Regions from separate parts of the Corynebacterium sp. P4-C1 genome, predicted to be linked through region 3. Evidence: riboswitches for the same ligand, from Rfam matches in the RefSeq annotation. Region 3 holds a riboswitch; each other region holds the start of a gene.
The links. A riboswitch is a leader RNA that binds a small molecule or an ion and turns the genes downstream of it on or off. The one in region 3 is predicted to bind thiamine pyrophosphate.
Positions count from the first base shown of each region.

Region 1: another riboswitch for thiamine pyrophosphate. It lies ahead of QYR03_RS06515 (bifunctional hydroxymethylpyrimidine kinase/phosphomethylpyrimidine kinase); the one in region 3 lies ahead of QYR03_RS08025 (ABC transporter substrate-binding protein).
Region 2: another riboswitch for thiamine pyrophosphate. It lies ahead of thiC (phosphomethylpyrimidine synthase ThiC); the one in region 3 lies ahead of QYR03_RS08025 (ABC transporter substrate-binding protein).

Region 1 is NZ_CP129966.1:1,382,985-1,387,260, forward strand. Features, by position in the region: gene QYR03_RS06490 (HAD-IIA family hydrolase) at 1-39, shown strand, start outside; gene QYR03_RS06495 (hypothetical protein) at 436-585, shown strand; gene rplE (50S ribosomal protein L5) at 902-1,489, opposite strand; gene rplX (50S ribosomal protein L24) at 1,489-1,803, opposite strand; gene rplN (50S ribosomal protein L14) at 1,804-2,172, opposite strand; TPP riboswitch at 2,474-2,635, shown strand; gene QYR03_RS06515 (bifunctional hydroxymethylpyrimidine kinase/phosphomethylpyrimidine kinase) at 2,625-4,193, shown strand; gene QYR03_RS06520 (formate/nitrite transporter family protein) at 4,263-4,276, shown strand, end outside.
Region 2 is NZ_CP129966.1:1,063,150-1,067,425, reverse strand. Features, by position in the region: gene QYR03_RS05085 (inositol monophosphatase family protein) at 1-499, opposite strand, end outside; gene thiC (phosphomethylpyrimidine synthase ThiC) at 499-2,286, opposite strand; TPP riboswitch at 2,284-2,400, opposite strand; gene prfB (peptide chain release factor 2) at 2,468-3,574, shown strand; gene ftsE (cell division ATP-binding protein FtsE) at 3,658-4,276, shown strand, end outside.
Region 3 is NZ_CP129966.1:1,690,370-1,694,645, forward strand. Features, by position in the region: gene QYR03_RS08010 (YhgE/Pip family protein) at 1-407, shown strand, start outside; gene QYR03_RS08015 (ABC transporter ATP-binding protein) at 435-1,148, opposite strand; gene QYR03_RS08020 (ABC transporter permease) at 1,141-1,962, opposite strand; gene QYR03_RS08025 (ABC transporter substrate-binding protein) at 1,943-2,962, opposite strand; TPP riboswitch at 3,001-3,106, opposite strand; tRNA gene QYR03_RS08030 (tRNA-Ala) at 3,182-3,254, opposite strand; gene QYR03_RS08035 (polysaccharide deacetylase family protein) at 3,381-4,247, shown strand.

The sequences.
Region 1 (4,276 bases), 310 kb from region 3:
CTCGAAGCCGGCATGCGCACCATCCTCGCGGGCCTTTAAAGGCCTGGAATCGGAAGCCGCCATTATTGTTGGGCTCGACCACCTTGCACTGTCCGGCACCTTCGATTGGAACAAGAAACTTCTATACATAGCCGTTACCTGTGCACGGCAATCTTTATCGCTCATAGCCAAGAAAGACTCAACCATGGCTAAGAGACTCGAAAATGCGATCGGCAAAATCAATCTACCAAGTTAGACTGCCCCAATGGCCTTAGACCGGCCCACACACCACTCGGCAGCAGTAAAAAGCAGAGTGACCCAGATTTTCGATCCTCCGCACCAAGGACAACTACCGCAACTTGTAATGCACAGCCTTGAATCCCAGGGGAACCCCCAGCCCCTGTCGTAAGATACCATTGGACTAGAAGTGATCCTTGAAGGAAAGGGGATAATAGAATGGGCTTCGATTGGGAAAGCATTCTTGATGCTAGTGGCGACGGACTTCAAGATGCTTATGAAGATGCCATAGCTTACGCCGATAAATATAGCCACGAAGAAGCGGCGGACTATCATGAAAACGGCGAGGACGAAAACGAAGATTTCTAGCGGAGCGCCGTGCACGAAAAATCGAAACGCTGCTAGAAGACCTGCTATGGGAACGCTATGAAGTAGGATGTCTTCGGCCGACAGTAGACGAAGCTTTACCACAGGACTGAGTTCGCCCGTGGCAAAGAAGGGGGAACACAAAATTGAATTCGCGGAGCGTTTCAGCCCCAAACGACTACACGGCCTGATCCCGATGCAGTATCGGAATCAGGCCATTGAGGTCTTCTGGGCCCACCCATCACCGACTGCTATCTAAACGGTAGGCATCTTATTGAGGCGTGGGGCGGGTGGGGTTATTCGTCGATAAGCGAGATGCTTATGCGCGCTGCATCTTGCCGTCCTTGTCCTTGAACGGGAAGCCGAAGTGGCGCAACAGCGCACGGCCTTCCTCGTCGTTGACTGCGGAGGTGACAACGGTGATGTCCATACCGCGCGGACGGTCGATCTTGTCCACGTCGATCTCGTAGAACATCGTCTGCTCGGACAGGCCGAACGTGTAGTTGCCGTTGCCGTCGAACTGGGTGTCCGACAGGCCGCGGAAGTCGCGGATACGCGGGAGAGCGACTGTCAGCAGACGATCCAGGAACTCCCACATACGGTCGCCGCGCAGGGTGACCTTCGCGCCGATCGGCATACCTTCACGGAGCTTGAAGTTAGCGATGGACTTCTTCGCGCGACGCAGCTGCGGCTTCTGGCCGGTGATCGCGGTGAGGTCCTCGAGCGCGCCGTTGATCATCTTGGAATCGCGGGCAGCGTCACCGACACCCATGTTGACCACAATCTTGGTCAGACCCGGGATCTGCATGACGTTGTCGTAGCCGAACTCCTCGGAGAGCTTGCCGCGGATCTCGTCCTTGTAACGCGTCTTCAGACGCGGCGTGTAGTTGGTGGTGCTCTCGGTCATTAGATGTCCTTCCCGTTCGACTTGGCAACGCGGACTTTCTTGCCGTTCTCATCGAAGCGGTAGCCCACACGGGTCGGGCTGCCCTCGGAGTCGACGACCATCACGTTGGACACGTGGATCGGGGCCTCCTGGGTAACGATGCCGCCGGACTCGGCGCCGCGCTCGTTGTAGGAGTTTGCGACGTGCTTCTTCACACGGTTGACGCCCTCGACGAGGACGCGGTCGCGCTTCGGGTAAGCCTCGATGACGCGGCCCTGCGCGCCCTTATCCTTACCAGCGACGACCTGGACCATATCGCCCTTCTTGATCTTCAACTAGATCACCTCCGGTGCGAGAGACACGATCTTCATGAACTTCTTGTCGCGCAGCTCGCGGGCGACCGGGCCGAAGATGCGGGTGCCGCGGGGCTCGGTGTCGTTCTTGATCAGAACAGCTGCGTTCTCGTCGAAAGCGATGTAGGAGCCGTCCGGACGACGGGTCTCCTTCTTGGCGCGCACGATGACGGCGCGGACAACCTCGCCCTCCTTGACGTTGCCGCCGGGGGCGGCTTCCTTCACGGTGGCGACAATCGTGTCGCCGATGCCGGCGAAGCGTCGGACAGAACCGCCGAGCACCTGGATGCACAGAATTTCGCGTGCACCGGTGTTGTCGGCGACCTTCAGACGCGATTCTTTCTGAATCACTTTGGTCTCCTGACCTGGATCAATGTGCGCCAGATTTCCGTCCTGCACGCACGTGGTCAATGTCTTATCAGTGCCTATCCGCTTATCGACGAACAGTGCCCCGGCACCCACAGTGCCGCCACCGTCGAAGGGTCTCGCAGCCTCAACTCGGAAACGCGCGTCAGCTGCGACCAGCGCTAGACAACTGTGGTATTAAACCACGCCGCCTGCACGAACCCCAAATCTCCGGCCCCTGCTCGGCTTCCGCTTCACCGGAGCCATCCCCGCAGCCCCCGGCCGGTGCGTTTCACGTAGCATGTCGGGGCAAGACACGGGGTGCCACGCACCCATCGCCGCCGCCTGCCGCCGCAGCTCACCGGAGCAGCGGAACTGCAGTTCACGGCGGCCGGGCGCAACGCTGAGATCACACCCGTCGAACCTGAACGAACCAATATTCGCGGAGGAATTGTCTGATGACTTCTTTGTCTGGCGCGGCGAGCGCCATCCCGAACATCCCGAACGTGCTGTCCATCGCCGGCACGGACCCGACCGGAGGGGCCGGCATCCAGGCGGACCTAAAGTCCATCTCGGCGGCCGGCGGTTACGCGATGTGCGTGGTCACGGCGCTGGTCTCGCAGAACACCCACGGTGTCCGCGACATTCACGTCCCGCCGCAGGACTTCCTGGTCTCGCAGCTCAACGCCGTTTTCGACGACGTCCAGGTGGATGCGGTGAAGATCGGCATGCTCGGCGACGTCGACACCACGCAGACGGTCTCCGACTTTTTGGCGGCGCACCCCGTGCCGATCGTTGTGGTGGACCCGGTGATGGTCGCCACCAGCGGGGACCGCCTGCTCACCGAGGACGCGGAAGATGCGATGAGGCAGTTCGTGAAGGACCACGCGAGCGTCGTCACGCCGAATATCCCGGAACTGGCTGTGCTCGCCGGCACGACTCCCGCGGAGACCTTCGACGAAGCCCTCGAGCAGGGCCGCGCCTACGCGAAGGCGGCTGACGTGAACGTCGTGGTCAAGGGCGGACATCTCAAGGAGGGGTACGCGTCGAACGCACTAGTCACGCCCGACGGCGACGTCGAGATCGCGCACGTGCCCCGCGTGGACACGAAGAACACGCACGGCACGGGCTGCTCCTTGTCGTCCGCGCTCGCCGCGCGCTTGGCCATTGACTCGGACAGCGCGCTCGCGTGGACGTCCAGCTGGCTGCATGAAGCAATCGCGCACGCCGACGAGCTCAACGTCGGAACGGGACACGGGCCCGTCGACCACTTTCACCGTTCGCGGCGCCTCGCGGCGGCAGCGTCGACAACGCCGTGGAAGCTTAGCGACGACTGGACCGCCGCCGCCTTCCCTGCCGCCGCCGTCGAACCCAAGATTCCCGCCGCCGGCCCCTTCACGCGCGAGCTCTGGGACGCCGCGGCGCGCAAGGTGTGGCCGGAGACCCTGGAGCTGCCGTTCATCCGTGCGCTCCGCGACGGCACCCTGCCGGAGGAGCAGTTCGGCTTCTACCTCGTGCAGGACGCCTACTACCTGCGCGAGTACTCCCGCGCCCTGGCAACCGTGAGCGCCAAGGCGCCCGATGCGGAGGACCAGGTGTGGTGGTCGCAGTCCGCAACCGTCGCGATCGAAGCCGAATCGGACCTGCACCGTTCCTGGATCTCCCAGCACACCGTCGAAGCAGACACTCCCCCCTCGCCGACCACCCTCGGCTACGTGAATATGCTCACATCTAAAGCTGTTTTGGGGGACTATGTTGTCGGCGCCGCGGCAGTTTTGCCGTGCTTCTGGCTCTACGCGGAAGTCGGTTTGCACCTCGCGGAGAGCAACAGTTCGGAGCACCCCTACAACGCGTGGCTGTCCATGTACGGAGGCGACGATTTCACAGATGCCGTGCGTATGGCGCTGCAATCGGTAGAAAAGGCACTCTCGGGCGCGAGCGAGAAGCAGCGCGCGGACGCCCTCGAGGCGTTCATGTACGCCTGCTATTACGAACGCGAATTCTTCGATCAGGCCTCCCGAAGCTAGCGTCCGGAGCCCCTTCCGGGGCCGGAATCACGGTTCGCCACCTTTCGCGGAATGCTTTAGTTTGGAGGCGTGAGTTTCAGTGA
Region 2 (4,276 bases), 630 kb from region 3:
GGTGGGGCAGCGGAGCGTCGGCAAGCTGTTCAAGCTCGCGGCCGTTCCGTGTCGCTGTGCCGTTGTCGGCGATCCACGTCGTGGCCAGCGCAGGGCGGTGAATCGCGCTGGTGAGAATGCGGGCAGGGTTGCTGGCATCGCCATCGACGAGCGCGAGCGCGGAGCAGAAGTAGTCGGAGCCCGAGGCGAAGTTATAGGTGCCGTCCACCGGGTCGATCACCCACGTGCGCCCGCTTTGCGACACCTTCGCCGCTCCCTCTTCGCCCACGATGCCGTCCTCGGGGCGGAGCGCCTCCAGCACGCCGGCGACGAATTCCTCGGCGGCCATGTCGGCGTTGGTGACCACATCGGACACAGACGTCTTCTGGCCTGTGTCGAGGCCCTCGTCGCGCATGCTTAGCGCCAGACCCCCGGCAGTTTCGACGAGGGCGCGGGCGAGCTCGGAATCAGTATCTTCTCGGTGGGAATCAATGAAAGCTGCGGTAGACACAGCCGCCATTATTCCTGAACGTAGACATTCGAGCCGAGCTTGTGGAATTCCTTGGCCATCTCGCGTTCGCCGCGGCGGTAATCCGTGCCGCCGGCGAAACTCGGAATGCCTAGGTCCGCGATGAGCTTCTTGTTCTTGTCGTCCAAGGCTTCGTCGATCGCGCCGCCGAATTCATCGCGGATGTCCTGGCTGATGCGCATCGAGCAGAACTTGGGTCCGCACATGGAGCAGAAGTGGGCGGTCTTCGCGGGCTCCGCCGGCAGCGTCTCGTCGTGGTACGCCTGGGCGGTCTCTGGGTCGAGGGAAAGGGCGAACTGGTCGTGCCAGCGGAATTCGAAACGCGCCTTGCTCATCGCGTCGTCCCAGTCGCGTGCGCCCGGGTGGCCCTTCGCCACATCGGCGGCGTGGGCGGCGACCTTGTAGGTGATCACGCCCGTCTTCACATCGTCCTTGTTCGGCAGGCCGAGGTGCTCCTTCGGGGTGACGTAGCAGAGCATCGCGGTGCCGCCCATGGCGATATTCGCCGCGCCGATGGCGGACGTGATGTGGTCGTAGCCCGGTGCGATATCGGTGACCAGGGGGCCGAGAGTGTAGAACGGGGCGCCGCCGCACCATTCCTCTTCTTTCTCGTTGTTGACCTGGATCATGTTCAGTGGGACGTGGCCGGGTCCCTCGATCATCACCTGGACATCGTGGTCCCAGGCGCGCTTGCACAGCTCGCCGATGGTTTTCAGCTCCGCGAACTGGGCGGCGTCGTTGGCGTCGGCGACGGAGCCGGGGCGGAGGCCGTCGCCAAGCGAGAATGCGATGTCGTACTGGGCGAAGATCTCGCACAGCTCGTCGAAATTCTCGTAGAGGAACGACTCTTTGTGGTGGGCTAGGCACCAGCCGGCCATGATCGAGCCGCCGCGGGAGACGATGCCGGTGACGCGTTTCGACGTCAGCGGGACGTACGGCAGCCGCACCCCCGCGTGCACCGTCATGTAGTCCACGCCCTGCTCGGCCTGTTCAATGACGGTGTCGCGGAAGATCTCCCACGTCAGGTCTTCGGCGACACCGCCCACCTTCTCCAGCGCCTGGTAGATCGGCACGGTGCCGATGGGGACAGGCGAGTTGCGCAGGATCCACTCGCGGGTGGTGTGGATGTCGTTGCCGGTGGACAGGTCCATGACGGTGTCCGCGCCCCAGCGGGTGGCCCAGCGCAGCTTGTCCACCTCCTCGCGGATGGACGAGGTGACGGCGGAATTACCGATGTTGGCGTTAATCTTGGTCAAGAACGCGTTGCCGATGATCATCGGCTCGGATTCCGGGTGGTTGATGTTGTTCGGGATGATCGCGCGGCCGGCGGCGACCTCTTCACGGACCTTCTCCGGGTCGCAGTGCTCGCGCAGCGCCACGAATTTCATCTCGGGGGTGATCACGCCGTTGCGGGCATACGCCATCTGGGTGACGCGCTTGCCGCTCTTCGCGCGTAGCGTCGGGCGGGTCGCGCCGCGCCACTCCTCGCTGGCCTCCCCGCGTTTCATTGCGCGTGTGCCGTCGTCCTCGAGGTTGCGGGCGCGGCCCTCGTATTCCTCGATGTCGTCGCGCTCGGCGATCCATTCGCTTCGCAGAGCAGGCAAGCCTTCCTCCGGCTCGGCCCACGGGCCGCGCGTGCGGTAGATGCGGAACGGCTCGTTCGGGCCAGTCGGGGAGTCATCCAGCTCAATCGCAGTTTCTGGAACTTCGAGCCCGTCCTGGACAATCGGGGCGTACGAGTGCTTCGGGTGGATTTCTTCAGCGTAAATATCAGCCATGAGCTGCTCCTTACTTCCTTCGCTGGTGCTAGCCAGACAGGTTCGGACGGTGCTCGCACGGCTCAATATCAGTGCGATCTCAGCCCGCTGCCGCGGGCGCCCGTGTGGGTGCGTCCCACAGTGTAGGTGCTCGGGCGGCGGTATGAAGGTGTTTTGGAGATCTCCACTAGACTTCGCACCTATGCAGCCAGAGACCAGCAACCGGATCCAGTCCCTCGAGTCCACCCTGACCACCATCGAGTCGGTCATGGACTTAGACGAGATGGATTCGCGCGCCCGCGAGCTGGAGCAGCAAGCCGCCGACCCCAGTTTGTGGGACGACCCCGACCACGCGCAGCAGGTGACAACCGAGCTGTCCAACGTGCAGGCGAAGCTGCGCAAAGTCACTGGGCTGCGCCAGCGTCTCGACGACCTGCCGGTCATGTACGAACTCGCGGAAGAGGAGGGCGACGCATCGCTTGCCGACGATGAGTTGGCCGAACTCGAAACCCAGATCTCCTCGCTGGAGGTGACGACGATGCTGTCGGGGGAGTACGACGAGCGCGAGGCTGTGGTGAATATCCGTTCCGGTGCCGGCGGTGTCGATGCGGCGGATTGGGCGGAGATGCTCATGCGCATGTACACCCGCTGGGCCGAGAAAAACGGCCACAAGGTCGATGTCTACGATATTTCCTACGCCGAGGAAGCCGGCATCAAGTCGGCCACCTTCGTCGTCCACGGGGAGTACATGTACGGCCAGCTCTCCGTGGAGCAGGGCGCGCACCGCCTCGTGCGTATCTCGCCCTTCGACAACCAGGGCCGCCGCCAGACCTCCTTCGCCGAGGTTGAGGTCCTGCCTGTGGTGGAGCAGACCGACCACATCGACATCCCAGACTCCGACATCCGCGTCGATGTCTACCGGTCCTCCGGACCCGGCGGCCAGTCCGTGAACACCACCGACTCGGCGGTGCGTATCACCCACGTGCCCACCGGCATCGTGGTCACGTGCCAGAACGAGAAATCCCAGATCCAGAACAAGGCTTCGGCCATGAACGTTCTGCAGTCCAAGCTGCTGGAGAAGAAACGCCAAGAAGAAAAGGCGGAGCTGGACGCCCTCGGCGCCGGCGGCAACGCCAGCTGGGGCAACCAGATGCGCTCCTACGTTCTGCACCCGTACCAAATGGTCAAGGACCTGCGCACCAACTATGAAGTGGGCGACCCGCAGAAGGTGCTCGACGGAGATATCGACGGTTTCCTCGAGTCAGGCATCCGCTGGCGGATGGCGGAGCAGCAGGGCGAAGAATCCTAAAATCCTGAACGCCACCTGAATCACCTGCGGTTTCCGCGGTTGGGATTTCCATACGGCCAACGTCTGTCACTAGAGTGGCGCGTGTGATCACTTTCTCGAATGTGACAAAGGTCTATCCGACGTCGACGCGGCCGGCTCTCGACGATGTCTCGCTGACGATTGAGAACGGCGAGTTCGTCTTCCTGATCGGCCCGTCGGGCTCGGGCAAGTCGTCGTTTTTGGAGCTGCTCATCCGCGAGGAGAACGTGACCAGCGGGGACATCCACTTCGGTGACTTCCACGTCAATGCGCTGAAAGGCAAGGAGGTGAACAAGCTCCGCCAGTCCATCGGCTACGTCTTCCAGGACTTCCGGCTGCTGCCCAAACTGAACGTGTACGACAACGTCGCGTTCGCGCTCGAGGTGATCGGCAAGCCGAAAGCGAAAATCCAGAAGCTCGTGCCGGAGGCCCTGGAGATCGTCGGTTTGGACGCGAAAGCCAACCGCATGCCGAACGAGCTGTCCGGCGGCGAGCAGCAGCGCGTGGCCATCGCGCGCGCGTTCGTGGACCGTCCACACCTTCTGCTTGCCGACGAGCCCACCGGCAACCTCGACCCCTCCACCGCCGACGACATCATGGCGCTGCTTGCCCGCATCAACCGCATGGGCACGACCGTGATCATGTCCACGCACAACGCGCGCGCCGTCAACGACATGCGCCAAC
Region 3 (4,276 bases):
TCAAGGTAGATCCGGTCCACCCGTTCCAGATGCTTTTGGCCCTGGGCTTCATCGCTGCGGTGTTCAACACGGCGATCCTGGCCATTTACGCCCTGTTCGGCCCGTCTGTCGGCCGCCTGATCACGATGGTTTTGATGTCCCTGCAGCTGGTGGCATCCAACGGCCTTTACCCACCGGAGGTGCAGCCGAAGTTCATCCAGTGGGTCCACTCCTGGGACCCGATGCGCTACTCCGTGGACCTGATGCGCCACACGCTGTTCGGCACCCTGCCGGGCGACAACCGCGTGCACATCGCCATGACGGTGCTGGGGTGCGTGGGCGTGGCAGCGTTCCTGCTGGCCATGCTCGGATTCTGGAAAGAGCGCGTGCTCATGGAGAAGGACATCCACCCGCAGCTGAACGTCTAGCTGGCCCAGTCTGGGCTATCGGCCCAGCTACTGGCGCTGCAGGTGTTCGAGGATGCGCCGCTCCAGCTCACCGAACGCCGGAGAGCTAAGCACCTCGGTGCCGCGCGGGCGGGGCAGGTCCACGGTGATGATCTCGCGGACGCTGGCGGGCCGGGGGTTGAGCACGACGATCCGGTCAGAGAGCATGATCGCCTCACGCACGTCGTGGGTGATCAGCATGGCGGTCCAGTCATGCTCGGCCCACATGCCCTGCAGCCACGTCTGCAGTTCGGAGCGGGTGAGGGAGTCGAGAGCTCCGAAAGGTTCGTCGAGAAGCAATGTGCTCTTTTCCTGCACAACGGTGCGCAACAGCGCGGCGCGCTGGCGCATGCCGCCGGAAAGCTGGAAAGGCAGGGCCTTCTCGAATCCCTCGAGCCCGAATTGGGGGAACCACTCGCGTGCCCGCGCCCGGGCTTCCTTTTTGGGCACACCTTGGACCTCAAGACCGAGGGCGGCGTTCGCCTCAATGGTGCGCCAGGGGAACAGCAGGTCTTTCTGGGGCATGTAGGCGGTGGTGCCGTCGAAACGCACCTCGCCGGAATCGGGTGTGTCCAGACCAGCGATGATGTTGAACAACGTCGACTTGCCGGCACCCGAGGGTCCGATCAGGGAGACGAACTCGCCTGGGGCTACATCGAAGCTGACGCGGTCGAGCACCTGCCGGCCGTCGAATGCGCGGCTGATGTCTTTGAGCTCAAGCACGCTCGGCCTTCCTTTCCTTGATGTGCCACGGAATCACCGCGCGCTCGATGAGGTATGTGGACAGGTAGAGCAGAACGCTGATCACCGCGGTGACCACCACCGCGGCGAGCACAAGGTCGGTGCGGAAAGCGTTCTTCTGCACCGACATGTAGATGCCCAGCCCCTTCTTCGCGCCGACGTACTCGGCGAAGATCGCACCGGTGACCGCGTAGGTGATGCCGATGCGCAGGGCGGTGAAGAACTCGGGCATGGCGGACGGCAGCCGGACCATCCAGAACTCGCGCCAGCGGGAGGCCCCCATGCTGCGCAGCAGGTTCGAAGCTTCGCGGTCCGTGCGAGCGAACCCCTCGATCAGGCCGATGGAGATGGGGAAGAACGTCACCAGCGCCACCACCAGTGTTTTGGGCAGCAGGCCGAAACCGAACCAGATGATCATCAACGGGGCGATCGCCACCACCGGAATAGTCTGGGACGCCACGAGCAGCGGTGTGAGGCCGCGCTTGAGCATCGGGGAGAAATCGATCGCGATGGCCAGCAACCACGCACACACCAGCGACAGGGCGAAGCCGATGAGGGTGACTTGAAGCGTGGCGGCGGCGTGGGTGCCCAGGATCTCCCGCTGCGCCCATCCGGAGCGGGCCACCTGCGACGGCGCCGGCAGCACCTGCGGGCGCACACCGGTGACGCGCACGAGGATTTCCCACACGGCCAGGCCGGCGAGCACGAAGATCACCGGGACCCAGAGGTTGCTGCTCAGTCCACGCGTCCGGTCAGCGGCACCCCCGGCGGCGGGACTATTCGGAGATGTACTCATTAGTGAAATAAGTATTCCAGTCGGGGGCTTCGCTCAAGGGGTTATTCGCCTCGTCGACAAGCAGCTCGTTGTCGAAGAGGAACTGGCCCAGGTCAGCCCACTGCTTCTCAGTCTGGCGGCCGAATTTACCCTCGTCGTCGAGCATGTATTTCTCGGAAAGCATGCGCTGGCTCTTCTTCAAAAACTCGAGGTCGGTGAGGACGTCCGGGTTCTCCTTCTGCAGGATCTCCGCGGCCTCGTCTGGGTTGTCCACTGCGTCCTGGAAGCCACGCTGGATGGCCTGGACGAACTTCTTGGTCTCCTCCGGGTGCTCCTCCATCCACTTATTGCCGCCCACGACGAGCATCTGGTAACAATCCGGGAAGCCGTAGTCGGTGTAGGCGAAGTTCTTGAGCTTCACGCCGCGGTCTTCGGCCTCGATGCCCTCCCATGCGACGTAGGGCACGGTGAAGTCGACCTCCTTGGAGTAAAGCGCCTCGTAGGCGGAGGTGCCCAGCGTGACTTCCTCGAATTCGCCCTTGCCGCCGGCGCCGCGGATGACACCCTTCAAAATCGCATGGTCTGCTGGTGAGCCGAAGCCGCCGAACGTCTTTCCGTCCAGGTCAGCCGGGCTTTTGATGTCGTCGCGGTCAGCCAGGACACTGACCTCCGTGGTCCAGGTCTGCTCGATCGCCAGCACGGAGCGCACGTCCGCGCCCGCAGCCTTGGCCATCGTCATGCGGTCCTGCGTGTCGGCAGCGAATTCCGCATTGCCGGAGTCAGTGAGCAGGATCGGGTTGCTGTCGTTGTACGGCACAACCTCGACGTCCAGACCGGCTTCCTTGAAGTAGCCCTTGTTCATTGCCACGTACAGGCCGGTGTGGTTGGTGTTGGGCGTCCAGTCCAGCGCGAAGCGGATCTTGGTCGTCCCATCCTCGCCCGCGCTGCCGCCGCACGCCGCCAGCATCATCGTGGATGCGAGCGCTGCCAGAAAAACGGCGATTTTCTTGCTGATGCCCATGTACCTCGGCCTTTCTCCGGGCGGACGGGCACAGGCGCGCACGATTGCCGCGACCATCCCTCCGCCAGTGCTAACTGGATCAGGTTCGACGGGTGTCATCTCAGCCCCGGCCCGTATGGCTCCGGGGCACCCCGTGTCACGCTTTCAAGGTATACCAGGGGTCTACCCAGCTTGATGAAAGCTTCCCTGAAGAAAGACTAAAGGGCGTGAAAAAGTGCGTGGAGCATAGGGGAATCGAACCCCTGACCTTCGCATTGCGAACGCGACGCTCTACCAACTGAGCTAATGCCCCTTGGGGACCATGGAGCCACGTTACGCTCCCGGCACACGGCCGCCAAAATCCCAGTTGTACGGCGGTAACTAGAATTCGGGGGCACCATCTGTTGCGTCGCGGTGCGAGGAGGGCGACGATACTCGGGTGGACCACCAGATCAGTCGTGCTCAGTTCCTCACCGGCGCTCTTCTCGCTGCCGGTTCTGCGGCGCTGGGCGGTTGCGCCCCGTCGAGCGAGCCGGCCCCCACGAGCACCCCGGGCACACCGCCTCGCAGCGCCACCGCAACCACTGGGAGCTCGACCGCTACTCCCCCGCCGCCGGAGGTCTACGCGCAGCGCGTCCCGCAGGTCTTCGGCACACACATGGCCGGCATCGTGGAGACAGTCCCCACCACACCGGGCACGACGACAATCGCCCTGACTTTCGACGCGTGCGGCGGGCCGGCGGGTTCAGAGGTGGATCAGGGGCTCGTCGATACGCTCCGCGAATTCGGCGTCCCCGCAACGCTCTTCCTCAACTCCCGGTGGATCGAGGCGAATGCGCACGCAACGCAGATGCTTATCGACGACCCCCTGTTCCTCATCCAGAACCACGGCACCCAGCATGCCCCTTTATCTGTGACCGGCCAATCCGCCTACGGAATTGCCGGGACCCAGGATGCGGCAGCGGCGATCGCTGAGATTGAGGACAACCGGGCGCTCCTGCGCTCCTACGGGGTCCAGTCCGACTGGTTCCGCTCCGGCACCGCGCACTACGACGATGTGGCCGTGCAGATCGCTCACGAACGCGGCATCAGAATCGCCGGTTTTTCAGTCAACGGCGACTACGGTGCCACCGCTCCCGCGAACCAGGTTGCCGCGGCCATCAGGGACGCCCACGACGGCGCCATTGTCCTCGCCCACATGAACCACCCAGCCTCCGGCACCGCAGCGGGTGTACGCACCGCCCTCGAGCAGATGCGGGACACAGGGCACCGCTTCGTGTTCATCGACGGCACTACCCCCAGCTAGAGCGCCCCACCGACCCCGTGGTAACCCGC